DNA from 2 places in the Staphylococcus capitis subsp. capitis genome. Region 1 is predicted to be linked to the other one. Evidence: predicted binding sites of a transcription regulator. Region 1 holds the regulator's gene; the other holds the start of a gene.
The links. The regulator LexA, encoded in region 1, represses DNA repair genes until DNA is damaged. The targets are predictions, from matches to a motif close to CGAACATATGTTCG.
Positions count from the first base shown of each region.

Region 1 (7,450 bases):
GATTCTACAGTTCCTATAGTTAAAGGTCTCTCTGAATCGGATGTCTTTCCACCTTTAACTGTTAAATGACCAATTAAAATACTCATCTTATTTTCATCAATGTTGTGAGACATATATTCTAAGCAGTGATTTAAAGCCTGTTGATGGGTTTTAATTTCCTTATCTTTAAAAAAGTTTTGTACTTCACTTATTGTCGCAAAAGGTAACGCAAAAAATTGTACCCCGTTAATTTCTATAGGTTTATGTATATCCTTGAGTTTGGTTCTTATGTATAAATGATTGTGTTCAAACCATGATGAGCCATAATTTAACCTTTCTTTTCCATCATGATTCCCACTGATCATAATGACAGGTATATGAAGTCTAATATTCAACTCTGCAATGGTGTTTTCAAGTAAACTCATCGTTTCCTTACTTGGATAAGAGGTGTCATATAAGTCACCTGCTATGACTATGACATCAGGTTGTTCTTCTTCCATATGATTAATAAATTTAGTTAAAACATATTTTTGATCATCAAGTAATTGTTTACCATTTAAGATTCTACCGAGATGCCAATCAGCAGTGTGTATAATTTTCATAACCATCCTCCTAATAAGAACATTTGTTCGCATTTAAATTTTACATTTCTTTTGATCTACTTTCAAGTAAAAAATGCCACTCATCAAATAATATGACAAGTGGCTAAAACACTATTTAACTAGTGATTTTTTTAACTTTTTATATTTATAGAACATTGCTAATCTCCAAGGCACAATCATACAAAACGCTAGTAAGAAAAACATACCAGCTATTTCTCCTGGATTGATTTCATTGCTGATAAAGATTTTGATGATAGTTCTAATAACTAGTAACGAAATTAAAATTACTGGAAATGCTTTAGAACGTTTCATGTAAATTTCGCTGCCTTTGACTTCAAATCTTGATGTAAAAATTAAGACAGTTGAGAAGAGTACGCCTAAAATTAGTGACTCTAACATTTCCATACCAGTTAATCTAAAATATGGGATAATATACATTAAAGCCCCAGTTGCCATAAAAAACGGTGGTAATATGATTTTTTTCTCATTAACCGGGAACTTTTGAGCTTTCATTCTAATTACAATAACTACTGCGCCCATTAAAAAAGCAACGACAATAGAAAATACTAAATAAGCCAATTTGACACCTTCTTATGACATAAACTTAATACTCTTAATTCATCATATGATAGTATATCACTATCCTTATATCAATGACTACTTTAAACTTACTAAAATTCAAAAGATTTAAAAGCTAGGTTTATCAATAACTAATTTAAATTTCCATACAGTTAAAAAATGTCTTAGCAGATTAATCTTTCCACTAAGACATGAGTTATTGAAGGTTTATTATAAATGACCAGTCTATAGTTTAATTAACAAATAAATTAAAATGATAGAGATGGTTAAGTCTACTACATTAAAACCCAATTTAAGTAATTCTTTATTACGACTTGTCATTATTTATCGCCCCCAATTAAATAGTAAACCAAGTTTATTGCTATGTACCTTAATAATTTTAACTTTTTTAATACACTTTTGTTTTTAAGTTACGATTTACAATATATTTTGATTAACCACTATAATAACTATCGTTGGATAATAACTAGTTCACAAATTTAATTTATTATCTCGATCAAATTCAATATTAAGCAAAGATTAAATAAAATTCAGCATCATCCTTACTACTACAGGTGACAAAAAAAGCATCACAGTGATTATTAATACACTGTGATGCTCGAAATAATATTGCTTTATTTGCCTTTCATGTTTTGGTCCATATTTTTGTTCATCATTGTCATCATTTGATTGATTTTCTTTTGTGATGGTTTCTGACCCATTTGCATCATCATCATACGTAGCATTTCTTCATTGATAGGTGGGTTTTTCTTGAGGTAATCCATCATATATTTTCTTGCTAAAAAGAAACCACCGATTAATCCTACGATAAGTGCTAAAATGATTAAAATAATTGCTAACCAAGTTGCCATTGTTTCACCCACTTTCTTTATCCTACTGAATTTTACTAAATTCACTTTGTTATTTCAAGAGGCACTTTATAGTGATAACTAATATCTACCATTAGCAATGATAACAAATTTTAGTTTTTCTAAACAAATTTACTATTAAAATTATATAAAAATAAAAGGCTACTAGCTAATAAACTTGAACTAGTAACCCTTTTCAAATTACTAATTATTTAAAAATATTAGAATGTACGAATTTGATTTAATATATTTTCTTTAGTGAATCCATATTTTTCAACTACTAAATCACCAGGTGCACTTGCGCCAAAACCATCAATACCAATAACTTTACCTTCTGTTCCAACATATTTATGCCAACCTAAAGGTGATGCCATTTCAATAGCTACACGCTTAGTGATTGAGGCTGGTAATACAGATTCTTTATAATCATCTGATTGTTTATCAAATGCAAACCAGTTCGGCATTGATACGACTCTAACACCTTTTCCTTGTTTGTCTAAATCTTTGGCAGCTTCTACTGCTAAACTAACTTCTGAACCAGATGCCAATAATAAGTATTCAGGTTCTTTTTCTGTTTCAAATACTACATAAGCACCTTTACGGACCCCTGCTTCTATTGTTTCTTCAGCAACATCTAAAGTTGGTAAGTTTTGACGTGTTAAAACTAGAGAAGTTGGTGTTTGTTCTGATTCTAATGCTACTTCCCATGCTACACGTGTTTCATTACCGTCTGCTGGTCGGATAACATTCATATTAGGAATAGCACGTAAGCCTGCTAATTGTTCAATCGGTTCATGTGTAGGACCATCTTCACCAACAGCTATTGAATCATGTGTAAAAATAAATGTTGAGTTAAGACCCATGATAGCTGATAAGCGTAATGCAGGTTTTAAGTAGTCACTAAATACGAAGAATGTTGCTGCATAAGGGTGTAATCCACCATGAGCAGCCATACCGTTCACTGCTGCACCCATCGCAAATTCACGAACACCGAACCACACATTTTTACCTTCAGGTGTTTCTTTATCATAATCTTTAGCCTCTTTAACATTAGACTTATTAGAACCTGCTAAATCAGCAGAACCTCCGAAGAACGATGGCACTGTTTGACTAAGTTTTTGAATAATTTCTCCAGAATCTGCTCTTGATGCTCCTTTATGATCTAAATCATATTTAGGTAACTCTTTTTCATAGCCTTGAGGTAATTTACCACTAATAGCTAACTTAAATTCTTCTGCTAATTCAGGATATTCCTTACTATATTCTTCTAATTTGGCTTTCCAAGCATCTTCATTTTCGTTCGCACGTTTTAACATTGAAGTTTGGAAGATTTCGTAAACCTCGTCAGGTACATTGAATCGTTGTTCAGGATCAAGTCCATAAGCTTCAAAAGTAAGTTTTCTTTCATCTTCGCCTAATGGAGCTCCATGTACTCCATTTGAACCAGCTTTATTTGGAGAACCGAAACCGATAACTGTTTTAACTTCAATAATAGTTGGACCTTGTTGTGATTTAGCTTTATTAATAGCATTATCAATTTCTTCTAAATCATTGCCATCTTTAACTAAAATATAATTCCAACCATATGCTTCAAATCTAGATTGTGTATCTTCTGAGAAAGACTTATTTAAATCTCCATCAAGTGAAATATCGTTAGAATCGTATAAAACGATTAACTTATCTAATTGATTATGACCAGCAAATGATGCAGCTTCATGCGAAATCCCTTCCATTAAATCTCCATCTGAAGCTAAAACGTATGTGTAATGGTCAACCATATTAAAATTATCTTTATTAAATTTACCAGCTAAGTGATCTTCAGCAAGTGCCATTCCCACTGACATTGCGAATCCTTGACCTAGTGGCCCAGTTGTTACTTCTACTCCATCTGTATGTCTAAACTCTGGATGACCTGGAGTTTTAGAACCCCATTGTCTAAATTGTTTTAGTTCTTCTAATTCTAAACTACCTGATACATGTAATAAACTATATAGTAAGGCAGACCCATGTCCTGCTGAAAGAATAAATCTATCCTTATTAAAATAATCTTTAGATTGGGGGTTAAAATTAAGATGACGTGTCCATAATGTATACGCCATAGGGGCAGCTCCCATTGGTAAACCAGGGTGTCCTGAATTTGCTTTCTCGATAGCATCAATACTAAGTGCACGTATTGTGTCGATAGCCAATTGGTCTTTTTCGTTAAACATCGTTGTGTCTTCCCTTCTTCAAATAATATCTAAATATAATTATAACTTATTTTAATTTAAAATGATAAAGAAAAATCTGATAAATTAGCTCCTAATAAATGTTCAAGAACTACCCTGAACGATCTTATTTCACTCTTTATTATTTTTATTAGATTGAATTTTTTTAACCTTTTCAGGTGTAACATCATTTCCTTCAGGATCTATCACTTTAGTATTTTCAAGTTGTTGCTTGAACCCTTTTCTAAATGATTCTAAATATTGCTTTCTTAATTTAGATTGCTCCTTAGCTTCATCTTCTGTTAAACCTTTTTCTTTCTTTTTTTTAGCTAGTTCATTGATTCTATCTATATTTAAATCTTTCTTAGACATCATCGTCACGCTCCTTGTTAATTTTAAAAACAAAATGTGTAAAACTTTAAAAATCTATATGATTCCCTACATTAAATTCTTGTGTAGAATATATCAAAAAAATGAGCATAACCAAATAGTTACGCTCATCATCGATACTTACTCAACGTATATTTTTAAAACTTACTAGTTAACTAAAGCGAACACTTTATTGTCATTCTGTTCGCTATTTTGTTTGTCTTCAACTTTATAATTTGATTTATTATTATCCTGTTGATGAATTTCATGATCAGTCATTTCGTACGTTTGTTCTGAGTGCGCACTTTGATTTACACTTAAAAAGAATGTTAGGAACACCATGCAAGAGATGAGTACTACAGCTATATATAATAAAAACTTTTGTTTTGTCTTAATTAACATTAATCTCACTCCTAGAACGTTTGTTTGTATATTTAATTTATCAGAACTAATGTTCTCTGTCAACATCAAAACGAACAAACGTTTGTTTTGAAAGAAGATTAATGCTATAATATACTTAAATAAAATTAGGGAGTGCCTATATATGAGAGAATTAACTAAACGACAAAGTGAGATTTATGATTACATTAAACACATCGTACAAACCAAGGGTTATCCACCTAGTGTTAGAGAAATAGGTGAAGCTGTAGGCTTAGCATCAAGTTCAACAGTACACGGACATTTATCCAGATTAGAAGAAAAAGGTTATATTCGAAGAGACCCTACTAAACCTAGAGCCATTGAAATAGTTAGCGAACAACTAGAGGAAGTTAATGTTGAAGAAACTATTCATGTACCTGTTATAGGTAAAGTTACTGCCGGTGTTCCTATTACGGCAGTTGAGAACATCGAAGAGTATTTCCCGTTACCCGAACACTTAACTTCAACACACAATAGTGATATTTTCATTCTAAATGTAGTAGGAGAAAGTATGATTGAAGCTGGTATTTTAGATGGCGATAAAGTAATTGTGAGAAGCCAAACGATAGCTGAAAATGGCGATATTATAGTAGCAATGACAGAAGACGAAGAAGCTACAGTTAAACGTTTCTATAAAGAGAAAAATCGTTATCGATTACAACCTGAAAATAGTACTATGGATCCTATTTATTTAGATAACGTTATTGTTGTTGGTAAAGTCATAGGATTATACAGAGAAATGTAACTATCAATTTCTCTCTAATTAAGACCTCCTATAAAAAATCTCATATTGAATATATAAAAAGACAAGGTAGTTTTTCGTACTACCTTGTCTTTTGTTTAGAATCTTTGTTTAAAACGTCTTTTATTTTATCTAGTATATCGGGTTGTTTCTCTTTATTCGTTTTCATGTTTATCTACATCCTTACGAACATTGTTTACCCTTATTCACTTAAGATAAACTTTTACTCTGTATAATTCTCAGTCCAAAATGGCTGTTTCTCTTTATTAAAGTCGACACCTACACCTAAATTTCGATAATGGGTATTAAGTATATTCTTTCTATGTCCTAATGAATTCATTAACCCTTCATGAGCATAAATACTATTAACTTGGCCATAAGCAAGATTTTCTCCAGCTGCATTAAAATCAATATTATCACTTTTCAATCTATCGAAAGGAGAATGCCCTTTATTGTCAGTGTGATCGAAGAAGTTATTTTTAGACATATTTTTACTATGTTTTCTAGCAGTATTTGAAATTTTGCTTGAATAACTTAATGTATTTAGACTATGTTGCTTTCTTTCCGAGTTAACTATATCAAAATTTTGTAATTCAAAGCTTTTTTCTAATTCTTTAGATGGTGCTCCATATTGTTGACGTATGCGATTTTCCATATTCTCACTTACTTGTAATAACGCAGTCACTCCACTACTTTGATGTTTATCGTAAAAAACTGTTGTATAAATATGATCTTTATGGAAAACATCGTATTCGTTGTTTGTTACCTCAAAACGATATCGCCTTTTATTAATATATTTTATCGGACTACCTAACCGATCTCTTACAGTTTCTTTAGGAGTAGCGTATTTAATTTTAGATTTTGAAGAAATTATATTTTGATTAGAATACATGGCATTAACGTGATTTTTTATATAACTAATCATAATAAAATGATCATAATCTTCATTATAATATGTGTACCACTTAGTTCCATATTCATTAGAAGTAATACGTTTTTCTTTACCTAATTCACTTTCAACGGTTTTCTTAGACATATTCATTTGGATATTATTTAGTGCAAACTCTTGTTTTCTAGGAACAGATAATGATTTATCATTACCATTTAAATCGTTATTAATCCAAGTATCAACTTGTTGTCGCACTTCCTTTTGAAAATGTACTAATGGCTGAGCTTCTTTAATGGGTGTGAAAATAACAATACATAATAAAACTACAACGAATAATAGAAATCTTTTAATTTTTTACACCTACTATTTAAACTTAGTCTCTATCACCATTGAAAATTGAGTTTCTCACGATAACATAGTCTACAGTTCTTAATGATTTTAAATCTTTACCACCGGCATAAGATATAGAACTTTGTAAATCTTGTTGCATTTCAATTAAAGTATCTTTAAGTGAACCTTTATGTTCGACAAACATTTTTTTACCTTCAACATTTTTATGTTCGCCTTTTTGGAATTCTGAAGCACTTCCAAAATATTCTTTATATTTCTTACCTTCAAGTTCAACTGTCTCTCCTGGTGACTCTTCGTGTGCAGCGAACAACGAGCCAATCATTACCATTGATGCACCAAAACGAATTGATTTAGCTATATCACCATGAGTTCTTAAACCACCATCAGCAATGATAGGTTTGCGAGCAGCTTTACTACAAATGTTTAGCGCAGCTAATTGCCAACCTCCAGTACCAAAGCCTGTT
Region 1 covers NZ_CP145263.1:1,434,717-1,442,166, forward strand. Annotated here, with positions in the region: gene sbcD (exonuclease subunit SbcD) at 1-581, opposite strand, end outside; gene V6C74_RS07210 (CcdC family protein) at 693-1,160, opposite strand; gene V6C74_RS07215 (YneF family protein) at 1,775-2,011, opposite strand; gene tkt (transketolase) at 2,230-4,218, opposite strand; gene V6C74_RS07225 (DUF896 domain-containing protein) at 4,348-4,587, opposite strand; gene sosA (DNA damage-induced cell division inhibitor SosA) at 4,753-4,986, opposite strand; gene lexA (transcriptional repressor LexA) at 5,129-5,749, shown strand; gene V6C74_RS07240 (CAP domain-containing protein) at 5,970-6,986, opposite strand; gene guaC (GMP reductase) at 7,009-7,450, opposite strand, start outside.

Region 2 (7,450 bases), 550 kb from region 1:
TAACTATAAAATGCTCCATATGTAATTGGGTATGAACGCAATTCTGAAAGATAAAACTTTATTTAACTTTTAGGATTTTCCGCTCATTAGTTACATATGGAGCCTATTTATTTAAAATAAAACGCAGACCCCTTCTGGTGCGTTTTCTTGGTCATCAATCATTTCAAGTTTTCCTGTAATACTATCTCTTTTAAACACAGTTACTTTAGACTCGCCTTCTTGGTGTGCACATACTATATACTTATCATCAGGCGTGATATTAAAATCTCGAGGAAATTCATCTTCAGTAGGTTGAATATCCACCAATTTTAATGATTTTCCATTATTTTCGACTTCATAAATAGCTATGCTATCATGACCTCTATTACTTACATATAAATGTTTTTGATCATGAGATAATCTTACCGCAGCTAATTTTGATTCTCCTTTAAAATCTTGTGGAATTGTAAGATGTCTTTCTATTTCTTTGAATTCTCCATCGTGATATTCTGTTACACTTACATAATTAGATAATTCATGAACTACATACGCATATTTACCATCTTTACTGAATGTAATATGTCTAGTGCCATCCGCCTCTTTAAATTGTGAAACAGCATATTCTTTTAAACCTTCGTCACCATATGTATATGTGACAATTCTATCTGAGCCTAAATCTGCTGCTACTACATATTTTTTATCTGGTGTTTCATTTAAAAAATGGACATGCGGTGATTCCTGTCTTTCATGTGGACCTGTAGGATATTCGTGTTCAAGTTCCTCAATAAGTTTTTCAATTTCTCCAGTATTTTTGTTCACCTTATAGATGCGTGCAATCCCAGCACCATAAACAGCTTCGAATAAATAATTATTATCACTAGAAATTTGTATATAACATCCTGTTCCATTTTTAGATGCTAAACATTTATTAATTAGTTCTAAACCACCATCTTGCGTTATTTTAAAGCTCGCTACACCACAATTTTCATTTTCTTTAGTAATGGCATATAAATAGTTTTCATTTCTTGTCAAATATGTAGAAGCTACTATTTCATAACCTGTTTGAACTTCTTTTATTGTGCCTTTTAAATCCTCTAATTCAAAACGGTAAATGCCTTTACCATTTTGCTTTGTATAAGAGCCAATATATCCAATTGTCATATTAATCCCTCCGTAAGTTTTATTATTGGTTTAATTTTAACTATAAGTGTCAGCGATTTACAATTAAAACTTTTGCACTTACCACTATAGATAAAATATAGGGAAATTGATATTCTATAGTATGTTCATTAAATTTTTAATCTATTTACTCTTACATAAAGAAAGTTGAGTGAATCATTTATGACTTTTATAGCTATTACTATTTTCGTTATAACTTTAATTTTCGTTATTTGGCAACCAAAAGGATTAAATATAGGTATTACTGCTATAGTTGGTGCACTTTTAGCTATTGTTTCAGGCGTCGTATCTCTAACTGATATTGTTACAGTTACAAATATAGTTTGGAATGCAACATTAACTTTCGTTGCTATTATTTTAATATCATTGATTTTAGATCGTATCGGCTTTTTTGAATGGGCCGCTTTACATATGATTATTGCCTCAAAAGGCCATGGATTTAGAATGTTTATTTTTATAATGACTTTAGGTGCTTTAGTTGCTGCTTTGTTTGCCAATGATGGTGCTGCACTTATTCTTACACCAATAGTATTAGCTATGGTAAGAAGTTTAGGTTTTGATAAAAAAACAATATTCCCATTTATTATAGCAAGTGGATTTATAGCCGATACTACCTCCCTACCGCTTACTGTAAGTAATTTAGTCAATATTGTTTCTGCAGACTACTTTAACATTACATTTATTCAATATGCTCTAAGAATGATAATTCCAAATTTATTTTCATTTTTAGCAAGTAATTTTGTTCTTTGGCTTTATTTTAAACGATCCCTTCCTAAAAGAACGGATATTAGAAATTTAGCTACGCCTCAATCAGTGATAAGAGATAAAAAGCTTTTCAAAGCATCTTGGATTATTCTTATTATTTTATTATTGGGTTACTTAACGAGTGAGTTTATTAAAATTCCCGTGGCTTTTATAGCATTAATTATTGCTTTTGTATTCTTACTTTTAGCGAGTCGTTCTAAAGCAGTTAATACTAAAGAAGTTTTAATAGAAGCTCCATGGAATATAGTTATATTTTCAATTGGAATGTATCTTGTAGTATATGGATTAAAAAATGTAGGTATAACATTAGTATTAGGAAATATTTTGAATTCTATTTCAAGCCATGGGCTATTTAGTAGCATTATGGGTATGGGATTTATTGCAGCCTTTCTCTCATCTATAATTAATAACTTGCCTACTGTTTTAATAGATGCAATTGCTATTGCCCAGTCTAACTCTAATGGAATAATTAAAAATGGCATGATTTATGCAAATGTTATTGGTTCTGATTTAGGTCCTAAAATTACACCTATTGGATCTTTAGCAACTTTATTGTGGCTTCATGTATTAACTCAAAAAGGCGTAAAAATATCGTGGGAAACATATTTCAAAACAGGTATAGTGATTACTATTCCTGTACTATTTATAACGTTACTAGGACTCTATTTTACTCTAATTATTTTTTAAAATTAAATTTACTCTCACGCTGGCTTTAAAACTCAAAAATATAGCCAGCAATTTTATGTTGCAAAATAGAACAAGTGTTCGTATAATAGAATTATATCGAACGAGGTGATTTAAAGATGACGGATATAAAGAATGAAACGGATTATCGAAATATTCCGCGTGAAATGTTAGATCGCAACATTCCGTCGGGTCGTGGCATGGTTAAATGGGCTCCGTTTGCAACGTTACCCGAACAATTCGAAACTATCCATCAATATATGATTGATCAAAATAAAATAGATAGACCAGTACTTTCAGATGATCAATTAGCTCAATTAAATATCCGCTTGCACGAAGCATTACAAAAGTCTCAACCTGTTAATATAAAATATTACGAAGAAGGTTATATTAATTTTGTTAATCTCAATATACATCGTATTGATTCATTAAATCTTGAAATTGAGGGGATAAAGCCAGGTACTACCTATCATCAGAAAGTTCCTATTTTAGATATTATTGATATTACTTTCTCATAAAAAAAGTTGGCACTAGCTTTTTCAAGCTAATGCCAACAATTATCTTAAATTAGTACTAAAATATTAGACTAATTAATTATTATTTTCAATATCTGAAACAATTTCTTTAGTTTTTCTTTCAATATCTTCGAAATCTTTTTTGAAGATATAAGCAAAGGCAACTACACCTACGCCTACTACAACTGTAGTAATAGCTAATAAGCTAAATACAAATTTAAATAAACCTTTAATAAAGTTCCACATTACTTTTCACCTCTAAAATTAATATGCATATCTACAATTCACTATGATAGCATACTTATCTTTATCAATAAATAAATACCCGTTTCAAAAATTACTCATTCTCAACTAAATTTAAATTTATGGTAATATGTCAATTAAAGATTAATTTAAACACTTAACTAAAGTTAAAAATGAAATTCCAAAATCAATCATAACCCTTATAAAAAATTATTAACTTAACCACCATGACTTAACAGAATCAGCAATTGCTCTACAACTATCTGAAATCATAGATATCACTCCCATAAGATTAAAAAAATTCCCTCATTAAATACAATTCGATTGTAATATTTCATCCAAGGTAATTCAATTAACATTAAGTTAATTTACGATTACATTAAAGTAAACATTTGAAATGAAAGGATGACTAACATGCAAAATGTTCAATCTGATATCATGACCTTTCGTGGTTCTCATTATGACTTAGGAGTCGAAACAGCCAAATGGTTACAAAGAACTCCTCTACTGAATAATCGTGAAAAAGAATGGAAAAAAAGAAATCCGAGATTTGATATCGATGTCAGAGAAACGTATAACATTTTCCAAATATATGCTCCAAAAATTTGGGACGAGCTTATAGGTATGCAAGATGTATTAAATCTCCCTACTAAACAAATTATATTAAATTTTGGCCATTATCGTTTTACTGATTTAAAAGATAGTGGTTGTACAGTTTTTAAGGGTAAAGACTATTTACTACGTAATTACGATTATCATCCTTCTACTTACGATGGTAGATATTTGCTATACCAACCAAATGATAGTGGTTTAGCACAAATAGGCCCCACTTCTAGAGTAACTGGCAGAATGGACGGTATGAATGAGTATGGTTTATCAATGGCTTATAATTTTATGCATCGTAAAAAACCAGCAAACGGCTTTGTTTGTTATATGATAGGCAGACTTATACTTGAATATTGTAAAAACGTCGAAGAGGCTATACAACTTTTAAAAGAAATTCCTCATAGAAGTTCTTTTAGTTACATATTAATGGATAAGAAACTTAACTATGCCATTGTTGAAGTAACACCTCGTTCTATAGACATAAGATACGAACCTATATGTACCAATCACTTTGAATTATTAACACATGAGAATCGTAACTACACTAAAGAATCTAAAGAACGTTTGGAAAGAGTAATTGATAGCACAAGTAGTAATTTAAGCAAAGAAGATGCTTTTAAGTTGTTTAATGATCCTCAATATAATATTTATAGTAAATTATTTAAGAGTTGGTCTGGAACAATTCACACATCGCTTTATGAGCCACAAACATTAACAACTTGGATTGGACTTGGAGAGAATAGTTCTCCGATTAAAATAAACTTCTATCAATGGCTTAAAAATGATAATATAACCATTAAACATCTCAACGGAAAAATTGATACAGATTTGACATTTGCCACATATTAAATAGTAGAGTAAGTTGTATTTCTACTAATCATTAATAATGTAAAATTTAGAATTCGCTTAAAAAATCAATATATAAAAACCCATAAATGAGTATCATGTAATTACTCATTTATGGGTTAATAATAAAGTATTTAAAGAGAGATACGAGATATCTAATTAATGGAAATATCTCCATCCACAGTATAAAATTCCAAAATATTTTTACTCTTACCTACTTTTCCATCTTTAAAATTATTGTTATTAACTACTTTTTCACCACGTCCAGGATGTAACTTAAGTAGTGTGTCTTTAGGCTTAGATTCAAAATTATAATTTATATCTCCTTTTTTAGTTGAAGCTTTAATATCATTTGAAGGTTTCATTTTATTCATATTAATATCTCCTTCATTTAACAAGAAGATTGAATCTTTAAAATCACTACGACTAATTGTTAATTTGCCTTTCCCGATTTTAACATTTCCATTTTTAACTGATGAATTACATATATAAGCTATATTATTTGATTCATCTACATTTAAATCTTTTAGATTCGAATGTTCTATTGAAAAGTAACGGTTATTTATAATTGTGGCAGTTGAGGCATTAATATTTCTTAAATGAATGTCACCTATTACTGATTTAGCGCTCAGTTCTTTTAATTGTTCATTTGGTACAGTAATAGTAAGTTTTTTCTTATTATGGTGGAAAGGATTAAAGTTTAATCCATACCCTCTATTGGTCGCACGTTTCTCAGTAACTTTAAGCATTTTACCTTTCTTAGAGACGTATACATCGTTATCCCCTTGGTAATCCACTTTAAATTTCTTACCTTTAACAATGTTTATTTCAGAACCTATCGTACTTAAAGACAACTGATTGAAATGATTATCAAAAGTCTTATTATAGTTTTGCTTTTCATATTTAGCTTTATCAAAAGCAAACCAAGTAATTGTTCCACCAATAAAGAAAATTGCAAATATAATTAAACCGCTAATGAAAAGCTTCCTCATTTTTTAACGCTTCCTTTAACTGTTTTAATGTACCATAATAAATATTTCAATATTAATTTATGTACCAATTCAGTAATTTTCAATGTTAAAACAATAAAAATAATTCCTAAACCTGTTAAAGAGATAGAGAAAAATATATTACTCAGTGAATTATAAAATCCATTAATTATCGAATAACTTATAAGGATTAATGGAGAGAATAATAAACAGAATGCTATAAACATTAAAAGTATAATTAGAAATGCAATAATTACTACTGGTATTAATATAATAAATAATGAGAGTATACCTAGACTTAAAGAAGCTATAACAGCTCTAGTAATATTTTGAATTGTTGGTTTTGATTTTGCATAACTAATTGCACTTTTAGCTTTAATCTCTTTTGCTATATCATATGGGTCTTTCAACTTATTTACTATTTGTTCTTCAGTTTTACCTTTTAACTCTTCTTCATAGAATAAGTTTTCATATTCGTACATTTTATTATCTTTTTCACGTCTAGGAAGATCATCCAAAGCTAATTCTAATTCATTTAAAAAAGTAATTTTATCCATTTATCGTCACTCTTCCTGAATTTGAATTAAAGAATATCTATTAAGGTTTATCACTTACTGAAAAACTCTATTCTTTTTACTATATCATCTTTATATAATATATTAAGTTTCATTTTATTCTGACGGTCAGTATATGTAATTGATTTATAATGCTTACCAACCATATGTCTTTTGTAACTATCTCCTAACTCGTCAATAGCATCATCTATAGAGTCACCTATTCTAACTCCGAAATTTGTTTTAACACTTTTATCCTTAATTAAGACAATTCCTTTAACAGTCTGCTTTTTGTTCTTCACTTTAACAGTTAAATCTTTATGCTTTTCATCATTATAAAATTTAAATCGATCTAGCTTAATTTTTTTATTAATAATATATCCTTTTTGGTTAAAATGATCATTTAAACCTATATCATTCACAGTATAATTGGATAAATCTACTGTTTTAATACTTCTATAGTACATAATCCCAAAAAGTAGAATAATTGCTCCAATCAAAAAAAGGGTTGAAATCACCCATCTGTTTTGTATACGCAATTGAGTCACCACTTTCACTCTTGTTCTATTAAATATAGCATATGAATTTTGGAGTTTCATCTAACAACTTAGTCACATTTATAATTAAATTACGATTAAGTTAATTTAATATCTTTAAAGTTAAAAAATTGTTATAATATTCTAAATAATTAAGGAGGTTATTTCTATGACTAATTTACAAACTTATTTTAATAAAAGTCAGCCATTAGAAGCGTACATTGACCAAATGAAAGATAATAGAAATAATTTATTATCAATATACAAATCCTTTAAATTACCCGAAGAAGATGACCGTATTACAAAGCTAAAACATGCAAGCTACTCAAAGGTATTAGTTATCACCGAAGATTGGTGTGGTGATGCTATGATGAACCTTCCAATACTAAAACGTGTTAGCGAAGAATTAAATTTAGAAGTTAGAGTATTTCATAGAGATGACGACACACGTTTGATTGATCAGTATCTTACTAACGGTAAGTCTAGATCGATTCCTATTTTTGTTTTTATGAATAATGATTTTGAACAAATAACTGTTTGGGGACCAAGAGCTA
Region 2 covers NZ_CP145263.1:883,703-891,152, reverse strand. Annotated here, with positions in the region: gene V6C74_RS04470 (lactonase family protein) at 112-1,140, opposite strand; gene arsB (arsenite efflux transporter membrane subunit ArsB) at 1,321-2,610, shown strand; gene V6C74_RS04460 (YolD-like family protein) at 2,727-3,125, shown strand; gene V6C74_RS04455 (hypothetical protein) at 3,198-3,368, opposite strand; gene V6C74_RS04450 (C45 family autoproteolytic acyltransferase/hydolase) at 3,780-4,820, shown strand; gene V6C74_RS04445 (DUF4097 family beta strand repeat-containing protein) at 4,973-5,809, opposite strand; gene V6C74_RS04440 (DUF1700 domain-containing protein) at 5,806-6,363, opposite strand; gene V6C74_RS04435 (hypothetical protein) at 6,414-6,899, opposite strand; gene V6C74_RS04430 (thioredoxin family protein) at 7,066-7,450, shown strand, end outside.
Region 2: a site for LexA is predicted at 2,678-2,691, ahead of V6C74_RS04460 (YolD-like family protein). Genes of this name have one in related genera too.